DNA from 3 places in the Carnobacterium sp. CS13 genome. Region 3 is predicted to be linked to each of the others. Evidence: predicted binding sites of a transcription regulator. Region 3 holds the regulator's gene; each other region holds the start of a gene.

Region 1 (4,181 bases), 590 kb from region 3:
AACATCAAATGATAACAGATGAAGATGTTAGACGCATTTTACACGCTGAGTTTTTATCGGTTAGCGGATTGATGTCTAAAGAACCGACACAATACATTGATTCAAAAGATTTGTTTTAAAGAAAGTGCATAAAACAAAAAAGGTCCATAAAAGTTTTTCGTTAAACTCTTATAGGCCTTTTTAATTAGCGGAGTGTTTCTCGATGTATCATCTGTAGCGATAAAGTATTAGTTAAACTCTAAATCAATCATCATGTCGTCTAAATTTTCTAAAGCTTCAGTTTTTTCTATATAATCGATCCAAGCTTGATAAGGATCAGAAGATTGAGTACGAATAGTCATTTTAAATTTGTCGTAAACATTTTTCATTAACTCCACCCATAATTTATCGACCGCTCTATCTAATTTCGTCTCATTCCATCTCTTAGCTGGTGCGCGTCTAGCATTTCTGGCCAATTGATCCTCCAACGCTTTTTCATAAAATGTATCTTTACTCGTTAAGTTTTTATCCATGTATGCTATAAATTCTTTAAAAGTCATTTCTTTTACCTCCTAAATGATATGCCTAAAATTATTTTAGAACTTTCTAAAAAACAATATGTATCAGTAAGGGCATCAAATATAAAAATGTTTACTGATCTCAATAAAACATTAAACAAAAAAACTTTTATTACTGTCTTTTAACCACTCGTTTAATAATATGAGCCTGTTTTGTAACTAATAAATGACCAAGAACGGTATTTCAAATCAATGTCTTAATAAATTGAAACACTCTCTGTTTCTCTTCATCAGTTAATTCTGCGCCGTCATAAGCCATATTGACGTTGTTTTCTAACATAACTTTTAAATCCAATATGTCTTTCTTGTCAGACCACTGAGGAGTTGGTTTATCTCCGCCAATAATGAAATCTACTGAAACACGAAATAAATTTGCCATTTTATAAATTGCACCCATACGCGGTACTTTTAATCCTGTTTCCCAATTAGAGATCGTTTGTTTAGAAAAACCGATTCTATCCGCTAATTTTTGTTGGGTCCAACCAAATTGTGAACGAAGTAAAGAAATTTGCTGAGACGTTTTTGTTTCGTTTGCATGAGGCATTTTTCCGCTCCTTGTCCTGAAGTAACTATTGAAGTATAACTTAAAGTGTTGAAAACACAACGGAAAGTTATATAAAGTTATTTTATCGTATATTCTGATAGAAGGAGTTTGCATATGAGCAACAAGAGAGATGAGTACCAGGTAAACTAAATTACAATCCTACTAGTTAAAGCATAGACAGAAAACTTCCTGTTAAAATTGTTTGTAAGAGATTTGTGCATAAAAATTGGTGAAACATACATAAATATGTAAATATATTATTCTGGTTAACAACATAAAAAGCATCCACATTGAAGTGAATGCTTTTTTTGCTTTCCGAGATATTCCGAAATAACTCCGAAATGGTTTTAACTTGTATGTTTCTCAATTTGATGAAACGCTGTGAAATCAACGTTTTTGGTCATCGGTTTTACCTCGTTTTAGGTTAAATACGTCTCAGGAGAGATTCGAACTCCCGACCGTTCGCTTAGAAGGCGAATGCTCTATCCGGCTGAGCTACTGAGACATTTCTTAGCAACAGAATTTATTATATGGGATAATGAATAAAAAGTCAATACTATTCTTGAATTTAATTCAAGAGAATTTAAAATGTTTTTTTAAAAATAAATAGCTTTACTTCTTGGAACCATTTAACGTACTATTTTATTGGAGTTCATTACCTCAAGTTTATTTAATAAATTAAAGTTTGTTTTTTCACAAATCCATTTTTCAAAAAAAAAATTAAAAAAACGACTACTTTTTCAGATTTTAGAAAGGACCTAATAAAACACCTGCTGCTCAATATCTTTTCAAAATAAAAAAATCATACAAAGAAAATAAATGATTGTGAAAGACGTAGGGAACAATTAAAAAAACTGAGATAAAATAAGCGTTTAAGAAGTTTTTGACATTTCACAAGAGATACCATATATAGTGGCAGGGAGCCTTGTGAATATAAAATCAAACTATATATGGTGTCTTTATGATTGTAAAAAAGCAATATATTGTGTAGTATATTAGAAGTAAAGCAATTCGGTGTTTAACCCAAAGAGAATAGGTTTCACCAAAAAATAGTTAATTTAAAGGGAGTAATGAAAATGGCTCAAAAAGTAATCGTTGTTTATTCAAAACCTAATTGTATGCAATGCAACTTTACCAAAAAATATTTAGATGATAAAGGTATTGAATACATTGCTAAAGATATCTTTGAATCAGAAACTGCATTAGAAGAAGTAAAAGAATTAGGATTCAGTTCAGTCCCAGTTATTACAGTTGAAGGGCAAGAAGCATTCAATGGATTCCGACCAGACTTGCTTGACCAATTAGTATGAAAGTTGTTTATATGTCTTTAACAGGGCAGACACGAAAATTTGTGGAAAAGCTAGATATGGATTTATTGGAGATTACGCCAACGAATCCATATCTTTCAATTCATGAACCTTTTATCGTTGTTGTTCCCACTTATGAAGTAGAAGCAACTGAAATCATAAATGACTTCATAGAGACAGATAATAATCGTACTTATTTTAAAGGGATTGCTGGCGGCGGAAATCTGAACTTCGGAAACTTATTTGTTTTTACAGCAAAAAATCTGGCACAAGAATATAAAGTGCCTTTGTTACATACTTTTGAATTTCAAGGAAACGACGAAGATGTACAACTATTGAAGAAAGCGGTGAAAGAACTTGGATAAACCAGTATTAGCAACCAAGCCAAAAGATGTAACTTATTTTAAATTGAATAATGAATTGAATCGACCTGTAAATGGTTCTATTCCTTTGAATAAAGACCGTGAAGCTGTACGTGCTTACTTTTTGGAGTACGTCAATCCAAACACAGTTTTCTTTTATACACTAGATGAAAAATTAAATTATTTACTGGCAGAAGATTATATTGAAGAAGAATTTTTAAACCAATACGATCGTGGATTCGTAAAAGAGTTATTTGAAGATATTTACAGCCGTAAATTTCGGTTCCGTTCTTTTATGTCGGCATTTAAATTCTACACACAATATGCTCTGAGAACCAATGACGGGGAACGTTTCTTGGAACGTTACGAGGACCGTATTGTATTCAATGCGTTGTATTTAGCAAATGGAGACAAAGAACTGGCTCGTACGATTGCAGATGAGATCGTCAATCAGCGTTATCAACCTGCGACACCAACATTCCTAAATGCAGGACGCAAACGTCGTGGCGAATTGGTTTCTTGTTTCTTAGTTCAAGCAACCGATGATATGAACAGCATTGGACGCGTAGTCAATAGTGCGCTTCAATTGTCGCGTATCGGTGGAGGAGTTGGAGTCAACTTATCAAACCTGCGAGCTGCTGGCGATCCAATCAAGCAAATAGAAAATGCCTCAAGTGGCGTTATTCCAGTTATGAAATTATTGGAAGACAGTTTCAGCTATTCTAATCAATTGGGACAACTTAATGGTGCCGGAGCTGTTTACTTGAACGTTTTCCATCCAGACATCGTTTCTTTTTTATCTACAAAAAAAGAAAATGCTGATGAAAAGATTCGGGTTAAAACATTATCTCTTGGTTTAGTTGTACCAGACAAGTTTTATGAACTAGCAGCTCATGATGAGCAAATGTACTTATTCAGCCCTTATGATGTTGAACGTATTTACGGCAGACCGTTTGCTTATGTAGACATCACTGAAGAGTATGACAACATGGTTAATAACGAAGAAATCCGCAAATCAAAAATTAGCGCTCGTGAATTGGAAAATGAGATTTCCAAACTTCAGCAAGAATCAGGTTATCCTTACATTATCAATATTGATACAGCAAACCGCGAAAACCCTGTGTATGGAACAATCACGATGAGCAACTTATGCAGTGAAATTTTGCAAATCCAAGAACCTTCGCTGATCAATGATGATCAAACGTATGAAGCTTTAGGTACCGATATTAGTTGTAACTTAGGTTCAACAAATATTGTGAATTTGATGAAGTCCCCTGATTTTGGCAAATCCGTTGATGCTATGGTACGTGCTTTGACAATGGTGACAGATCAATCCAGTATCGAAGCTGTTCCTTCAGTTAAAAACGGAAATGATAAATACCATACGATCGGTCTTGGGGCCATGGGCTTG
Region 2 (4,181 bases), 520 kb from region 3:
AAACTAAACAACTTAGTTACAGCTCCTGCTAACTGTTCAATGATCCAGCTGCCCACAGGAACTTTAATTAAGAATAGCGACAAAACTAACTGCGCTCCCAAAGCAGTAGCTACGGTTCTTTTATTGATTGCTTTTTTATTATCTGATAAGAGATATAAAATCCCCAGCATGACTATAATGCCCAAAATTGTTACTAATTTATTCATTCATTCTATTCTCCATCTCTGCTAATTTATCTTTGACCATTGTTACAACAGCATAGGCATCCTCTGGGTTATTGACTACATCAATATCGTCAATGTTAATGATCAGCACATCAGAAGCATTGTAGTGTTTCGTAACCCAATGGTCATATCCTTCCCAAAGCGCTTTATAGTAATCAAGTAAACTTTGGTCTTGCTCAAAGTCTCTGCCTCTCAAACCGATACGGTAAAGAATCGTTTCAAAAGACCCTTGCAAATAGACCATTAGATCCGGGGACTTTTTAGGAAGTTCTTGTAATTCTTCCATCATATTATTGAGCAATTTCTCGTATATATTAAACTCGGTGTCTGAAATGCGCCCTAAATTTGCGTTTACTTTAGCAAAATACCAGTCTTCATAGATGGAACGATCTAAAACATTGTTTTTATTATGTAACGCCTCTTTAATACTTTTAAAACGACTATTTAAAAATTCCAGTTGCAATAAAAACGGATACCTTTTTAAGCTTTGTTCCTCCTCGCTTGCTGTATAAAACAAAGGCAAGATTTCGTTATCCTCTACATTTTCATAAAACACTTCACTATCTAAAGCTCCTCCTAAAAGATTAGCTACACTTGTTTTTCCCGCACCAATCATTCCGCCTATTACTAAAATCGCCATCTACCCCTCTCCTTGTTCTTGTTGATTTTATTTTATAACCTAAGTTTTTGCAGCTTTGATCGTTACTCACTAGGTGAATGAACTATCCAATCTTTTTCCTGTTTTATCTCCTATACGCTTAGCTCTAGTGATATACTACCTCCCGCATGCTTATCGTTTGCTCTTTTAATAGATATTCGCAATTATATATATTAATACATTAGCTATGATACACTGTTTTTTTGTTTTTTCAATAAAAAATCACACCATATGCCGAATAATTTAAAACAAGACACAATATGTTGTGTTTTAACGCATTGGATTAATTCTGCACAAATAGCAGGCCAACTGAAAAAAATACACTAAAGCCAAAAATAATACGATTACTGTGAGGTGAAGTTAACCAACAAGCAAAGGAGTGCTGACAATAAAAGCATTCAAACTCAATTAAAATTTCTTCAAGACCGGAATGATTGATGTCTCAACATTTCACAAATAAAACATAACTTCCTTAGAACTTCAATAGTGATTTAACACTATATATGGTGTACAATAAAAACAGAGCAACACTATATGGTATAAAAAGGTGATTAACCTTACTATACATACTTATTAAGAGCTTAACTAATACAAGGAGTGATTGATATGGTGATGAACGTAACTACCGATGCAACAGTAAATATAAAAAAATTGAATGAGGATATTCAGGCTTTTCCTCAAGTTCATCCGATTACAGCGGAAATGAAGCTGACCCATAAAGGCGTCTCGCGTCTTGTGATGTTGGATCGCTACGCTTTTAAAGATACATCTAAAGTGACTCTATCCGTGGGAGACTTGGTTATTTTAACGGTCAAACCGGATCCCAGCTATCCAACTCGCGGCACTGGCTTCGTGACTCACATCGACCATGAGCAGCATACCGCTCAAGTTTTGGTTGAAGAAGAATACCGCGGCGTTATTGAAGATTCGGCGGCACAAGAAACGGGTATCGTTACATGTAATTTAGACGCTATCGAAAAACCATTAGAAATCTATTACGAGCAAATCGCGAAACGCAATGCAACAGGATTGTCTGCAGTCGAAAAAACGGCTGAACAGCGTGAAGCGTCTTACCAACTCTTTTACAATGAATTAGTGCAGTTAAACTTTATTCCTGCTGGACGCGTTTTATACGGTGCTGGTTCGGATACTGAAGTAACCTATTTCAATTGTTACGTTATGCCTTTTGTTCCTGATTCACGCGGCGGAATTTCAGATCACCGTAAAAAAATTATGGAAATCATGAGTCGCGGCGGCGGAGTCGGCACGAATGGTTCTACCTTACGTCCGCGTAATGCATTGGTTCGCGGTGTGAATGGCAAGTCATCAGGGTCGGTTTCATGGTTAGATGACATTGCTCAATTAACTCATTTAGTTGAACAAGGCGGCAGCCGACGTGGTGCTCAAATGATCATGTTGACTGATTGGCATCCTGATATTATTGAATTCATTATTTCTAAAATGCAAAACCCGCGGATCCTCCGCTATTTGATTGAAAATACAGAAGATGCACAAATTAAAAAAATGGCTTCTGAAAAATTAAAATTCACGCCTTTCACGGAACGTGAAGCAGCGATGTACCAAAACATCTTAAATTACAAACACATCCCGGGTACTGGCGGATTTGACCAAGCTACCTTAAAAGAAGTTGAAGATAAAGTGAGAACCGGCGGAACATATGGAGTTCATCACCCCGATTTCTTGACTGGTGCCAATATTTCGATTTGTTTAACGGATGACTTTATGCAAGCTGTTGAAAATGATGAAGATTACGCTTTGCGTTTCCCAGCTGTTGAATCCTACAATGAAGCTGAAATGGCTTATTACGACGCTCATTGGACAGAAGTTGGCGATGTTCGCGAATGGGAAGCCAGTGGACATGCGGTTCGGACTTATCGAACCATTAAAGCTCGGGAACTCTGGAAACTGATCAATATTTGTGCAACTTATTCTGCTGAACCTGGTATTTTCTTTATCGATAATGCCAATAAAATGACGAATGCAGCTGCTTATGGACAAAAAGTGGTCGCAACAAACCCTTGTGGCGAACAACCCCTTGCTCCTTATTCCGTTTGTAACTTAGCTGCTATCAATTTAGCTGAAATGGTTAATAAAGATAGCGAAACGATCGACTTTGCTAAACTAAAACAAACTGTTAAAACCGGTGTGCGGATGCAAGATAACGTTATTGATGCTACACCTTACTTTTTAGAAGACAACGAAAAGCAAGCATTAGGCGAGCGCCGAGTGGGCCTTGGCATTATGGGATTAGCTGATTTGCTCATCTACGCTGGTAAAGAATACGGTTCTCCTGAGGGGAACGAGTTGGTCGATCAAGTATTTGAAGCTATTGCTGTCACCGCTTATGAAACATCCATTGAATTAGCTAAAGAAAAAGGCAGCTTTCCGTTCTTGATTGGTAAAACAGAGGAAGAAACAGCTCAATTGCGCAAAAACTTCATCAATACTGGATACATGAAGCAAATGCCAGAACACATCCGTCAAGATATTTTGACCTATGGTATTCGCAACTCTCACTTGCTGACGGTTGCTCCAACAGGTTCAACTGGTACGATGGTTGGAGTGTCAACTGGTTTGGAGCCTTACTTCTCTTTCAGTTATTTCAGAAGTGGACGTTTAGGCAAGTTTATTGAAGTCAAAGCGGCTATTGTTCAAGATTACTTAAGCCGTCATCCAGAAGCGGATCCAGACAACCTGCCGAGTCAATTTGTCTCAGCTATGAGTTTGGCACCTGAAGCACACGTCGACGTACAATGTGTTATCCAACGGTGGGTAGACAGTTCGATTTCTAAAACTGTCAATGCACCTCGCGGCTATAGTGTCGAACAAGTCCAAAGTATTTACGAACGTTTATACAAAGGCGGTGCTAAAGGCGGCACAGTTTATGTGGACGGCAGTCGCGACTCGCAAGTATTAACGTTAAAAGCTGAAGAAAACAACTGGGAAGAAGATGCTGTTCAAACTGAAAAAACAGTACACGTCGCTGCACCTACCCAAGAAGCTGTTTTTGGCAATGAAGTTGGCGATACTTGCCCAATCTGCCGGCAAGGAACGGTTGAAGATTTAGGCGGCTGCAACACTTGTACCAATTGCAACGCTCAATTAAAATGTGGTCTATAAGAGAACTGAAAAACCATCGCATTCATTAAACTGAATGCGATGGTTTTTTTCTTATTGTCATTTGATCAAAAGATACTGTTTAAGCTGGATTGATCAATAACATAATACCTAATAGGATAACAACGATAAAGACATAACGCTCAAATTTATAACTTGGG
Region 3 (4,181 bases):
GTTCTTTCAGCATTTTTGTTAGACTCTTGCCAATATCTTCCATTTTTAGTCACCTTCTTTCCCAAAGTTTTGGATTTTTTTCAGCCGTTCCATAAAGGCTTGTTTTTCAGCTTCGCTCATCGGCTGTTCAGCTTTTGCTGTATTTCCTTCTTTTGCCCATTCCGGCAGGGTTTCTGTTCTCGTTTTTACAGGTTTCCCATAATTAGTCTGTCTTTGGTTCCCATATTGTTTTTTGACTGTTTGTTGTTTTTCAGCATTTTCTGAATACATTTTTTTAACTTTTTGAAGAGCCATCTCGGGAGAAAACACTTTATTTTGGGCCCAGTCATTTGAAATTTTATAAGCTAAAGCTTTTTCAAAAATAGGATTGTCTCTAGCTACGAGAATATAATGAATTAAAATATTGACAACAGAAGAAGGCAAATTAGCTTTTCGAAGGATCTCTTCTAATGTCCATTCTTCATTTTTAGTCACATAACCGCCTTTTTGATCTTTGATCGAAGTCATAAAATCATAAGGACTAATTTGTTCGCTCACTTCGATGATTTTAATCTCATCTTCTGATAAACCTTGTTGTTTCAAATCATCTTCACGAACTTTTTGTTGTTTTTGATCAACTTGGATATCTTTTTCAACCACATCTTGCAACTGAACATTCTTTTGATTGTTTTTGTGATAATCATGGTAGACGACATTTTTTAATTTTCGTTCGTCAATATTCCCTGTTTCCATATCGCTAGCTTCTAAGATATACCGCTGCATGGCCAATTCATTAATACCATACATCGTATGCAAAACTAAAATCGTTTTTTCCAAATCTTTTGTAATTGCCGAACGATTGATATAGTGGCTGTTTAGCCCTGTATAAAAAAACTTAAAGTCAAATGTTTGAGCATCAATCGTCGGCCCCTCAGGCTGGGTTGCCCCTACTAATTCAACTGGTTCTTTCAATAACGCTTTTTCTTGTTTAAATAATTCTGCATCAAAACGATAGACATCTAAAAACGACTTTGTAACATCTTGAAATTTTTCTTTATTAAGAGGGGCCACTACAAAACGGCTTCTTAGGTTTCTAAATTTTCGTTCTCCGATCGTTTCAAAGAGAAGCAAACTTAGCAAGTCATCGTTAAAAAACACCGCACTAGATTGAGGTGCCAGTAGTTCATAAACATACAGCTTCTCTGGATCCGTTTGAAGATAACTTTTTAATAATCCGATAGCTTCTAATTTAATTCTTGCTTGATAGAGTTCGGGGATGCCTACATTCAGCAATGTCAACAATTCTGAATGTAAAATCCCTTCGCTCCAATAAGATTCTTCCCCAATTTCTGTCCATAACGTCATATACAAACTATAAGCTGTTGCCCCAATGAGAGGCTGATATAAAAAAGTCAGGATTTTTTGATCCATATCCGAAAGCAAGGCATTTTGTCGGACCATGAATCCGTCTTTTGGACTCATGTTTTTCCAAGGATAACTCAAATGCCGTCACACCTTTCTGATTCCATTAATTCTTTTCTGATTTCTTTTTTTCAAATTCTTGCAGTTCTTTTAAGAAAACGCTCATATCTTTGAATTGTCGGTACACACTTGCAAAACGAATATAAGCAACATCATCAACTTCTGCTAGTTTTTCCATGATGTATTCTCCAATAATAGCGGATGAAATTTCATTTTCTCCTAAACTGCGGATTTTATTTTCAACGTCGTCAACTATTTTCTCAACTTGTTCCACTGCAACGGGTCTTTTTTCACAAGAGCGAATGATGCCCCGCAAAATCTTTTCACGGTTAAATTCTTCGCGTGTGCCATTTTTCTTTATCACCAGTAATGGTGCTTGCTCTACTCGTTCAAACGTTGTAAATCGGAAACTACATGCTTCACATTCTCTTCTTCTGCGAATAGCACGTCCATCATCTGCAGGACGGCTATCGACAACTCTAGAACCATTATTTTGACAACGAGGACATTGCACTATTCATCATCCTTTTTTTATGATTTCTCGCATTTTTTTATTACACTCGCCACGATTATACCCTATTATACCACAGGTAGTACCGAGGTGAAACACCAGAAAAGCCCCGCTAATACGGATGGTTCTTGATACGATAAAAAGAATGAGTCTACTTTACACTCATTCTTTCATCTAAAAATCTTTTAGTTAATTTAGAGCAGCGGTTTCTTCAAAAAAATGATCCAACCATTCCATTACTTGTTTTTTAGTTTCTTGACGTGTGCCATTATTATCGATCACTACATCCGCTCTTTTTATTTTTTCAGCAATAGGCAATTGGGCAGCGATCCTCTGTTCAGCTGTTTCACGCGTCAAAGTATCCCGCTCCATCAGTCTGGTAAGTTGTGTCTTTTCTGATAAGGCAACTACCATAACTTGATCCACTTCTGTTGAATAATTGCTTTCAAACAATAAAGGAATATCTAAGATGATCAGCGGCGGATTTATTAATAAATAATGCGTTTTTTGTTCTCTGATCCATCTACGGATGTGTTTTCCTAAAAGCAAGTTTAGCGTTTCTCGTTGTTGGCTGTCTGCAAAAACAATCGTTCCTAATGCTTTACGGTCTAAAGAACCATCCGGTCGAAGCACTTCCTCACCAAAATGCTCTTGAATATCTTTTAAACCATCTGTTCCTGGCTCAACCACTACTCGTGCTCCAATATCTGCATCTACAACTGGTATACCTTTTTCTTTAAAAATTTCGCTAACAGTTGTTTTCCCCGTGGCAATGCCTCCTGTTAATCCTAAAACAAATGTCATCTGCTTCACCTCTTTTTTCATCCTGTAATCCGCTTTGTCTCCTGTTACTTTTGACAGCTCGGGCAAATGTGGGTGCCTCTTTGAGCCACTTTCAACTTTTGAATAGGTGTTCCACAGTAAATGCAGGGTTCATTTGTCTTTCCGTAAACATGCAGCTTCACTTGGAAACTACCGGCTTCTCCTAGAGCATTTTTATAAGTTCTAATAGTAGTCCCGCCAGCTTCCACAGCTTCCCCTAGCACTTGTATGATTGCTTCGTGGAGGCGTTTGGTTTCTGATAGTTTTAAGGTATTAGCCGGTCTTAGCGGGTGGATTTTAGCTTTAAAAAGGGCTTCGTCTACGTAGATATTTCCTAACCCTGCTACAACTTTTTGGTCTAACAACAAAGGCTTGATTGCCCGCGTTTTTTGTTTGAGTGTTTTTTGAAAAGAAGCAAGCTTAAACGTTTCTGGTACAGGCTCAGGACCTAATGTTTTCAAACCAGCAACACTTTCTTGTTCTCCTAATGGAACAAGAGTCATTCGGCCAAATTTCCGAACATCCAGGTAACGCAGGTCCCAGCCATCATCTAAATGAAAGACCACATGAGTGTGTTTCTTTAGCGGAGTTTCTTTCGCTTCTACTTCGTATTTCCCTTCCATTCGTAAATGGGATACCATCGCCCAGTGAGTGAAGAGAAAAATCAAGTATTTCCCTCTTCGTTCGAAACCAACCAACTTTTCTCCAATCAGCTGGTTTGCAAATTCTTCACTGTGAATGGGTCCAGAAATAATCCGGTCCCAATATACATCAACCCCTACAATGGTCCTACCTTCGACAAGTTGGGCCAAACCTTTTCTGACCGTTTCCACTTCTGGTAATTCTGGCAATCTTTTAGCAACTCCTTTTCATCCTAGCTTGTTTTATTTCGCTTCGTACCAATTGTCGCCGCTGTCGCTTTCTACCTTTAACGGTACATTCAAATCTACTGCATTTTCCATCACTTCAGCAACCAATTTCTCAAGGATTGGAATTTCAGCTTCAGGCGCTTCAAAAATCAGCTCATCGTGTACTTGCAATAACATTGTTGCTTCTAATTTTTCTTCTTTCAACCGCTTATCCATTTCAATCATTGCCACTTTAATAATATCTGCAGCACTGCCTTGAATTGGAGTGTTCATTGCTGTGCGTTCAGCAAATGAACGTAAATTGAAATTACGTGAATTGATATCTGGTAAATAACGACGTCGATGGAAAAGTGTTTCAACGTACCCTTTATCTTTGGCTTCACGAACGATTTCTTCCATATAGGTTTTAACCCCTGGGTATTTAATAAAATACGTATCTATAAAGTTCTGAGCTTCTTTACGGCTGATTTCTAAATTTTTTGATAAACCATAATCACTAATGCCGTATACAATGCCAA

What was found. Region 3 encodes NrdR, which represses ribonucleotide reductase genes. Its sites were predicted from a motif close to ACACNATATATNGTGT; they were not measured.
Region 1: a site for NrdR is predicted at 2,002-2,017, ahead of nrdH (glutaredoxin-like protein NrdH). Genes of this name have one in related genera too.
Region 2: a site for NrdR is predicted at 1,377-1,392, ahead of JHE06_RS01160 (vitamin B12-dependent ribonucleotide reductase). Genes of this name have one in related genera too.

What each region holds. Positions count from the first base shown of each region.
Region 1 is NZ_CP067364.1:1,351,286-1,355,466, reverse strand. It holds gene JHE06_RS06550 (MerR family transcriptional regulator) at 1-119, shown strand, start outside; gene JHE06_RS06545 (hypothetical protein) at 228-539, opposite strand; gene JHE06_RS06540 (helix-turn-helix transcriptional regulator) at 742-1,101, opposite strand; tRNA gene JHE06_RS06535 (tRNA-Arg) at 1,533-1,606, opposite strand; gene nrdH (glutaredoxin-like protein NrdH) at 2,178-2,411, shown strand; gene nrdI (class Ib ribonucleoside-diphosphate reductase assembly flavoprotein NrdI) at 2,408-2,773, shown strand; gene nrdE (class 1b ribonucleoside-diphosphate reductase subunit alpha) at 2,766-4,181, shown strand, end outside.
Region 2 is NZ_CP067364.1:237,561-241,741, reverse strand. It holds gene JHE06_RS01170 (NupC/NupG family nucleoside CNT transporter) at 1-206, opposite strand, end outside; gene JHE06_RS01165 (deoxynucleoside kinase) at 199-864, opposite strand; gene JHE06_RS01160 (vitamin B12-dependent ribonucleotide reductase) at 1,489-4,023, shown strand; gene JHE06_RS01155 (sulfite exporter TauE/SafE family protein) at 4,103-4,181, opposite strand, start outside.
Region 3 is NZ_CP067364.1:760,229-764,409, reverse strand. It holds gene dnaI (primosomal protein DnaI) at 1-43, opposite strand, end outside; gene JHE06_RS03660 (replication initiation and membrane attachment family protein) at 46-1,482, opposite strand; gene nrdR (transcriptional regulator NrdR) at 1,508-1,975, opposite strand; gene coaE (dephospho-CoA kinase) at 2,162-2,776, opposite strand; gene mutM (DNA-formamidopyrimidine glycosylase) at 2,821-3,645, opposite strand; gene polA (DNA polymerase I) at 3,679-4,181, opposite strand, start outside.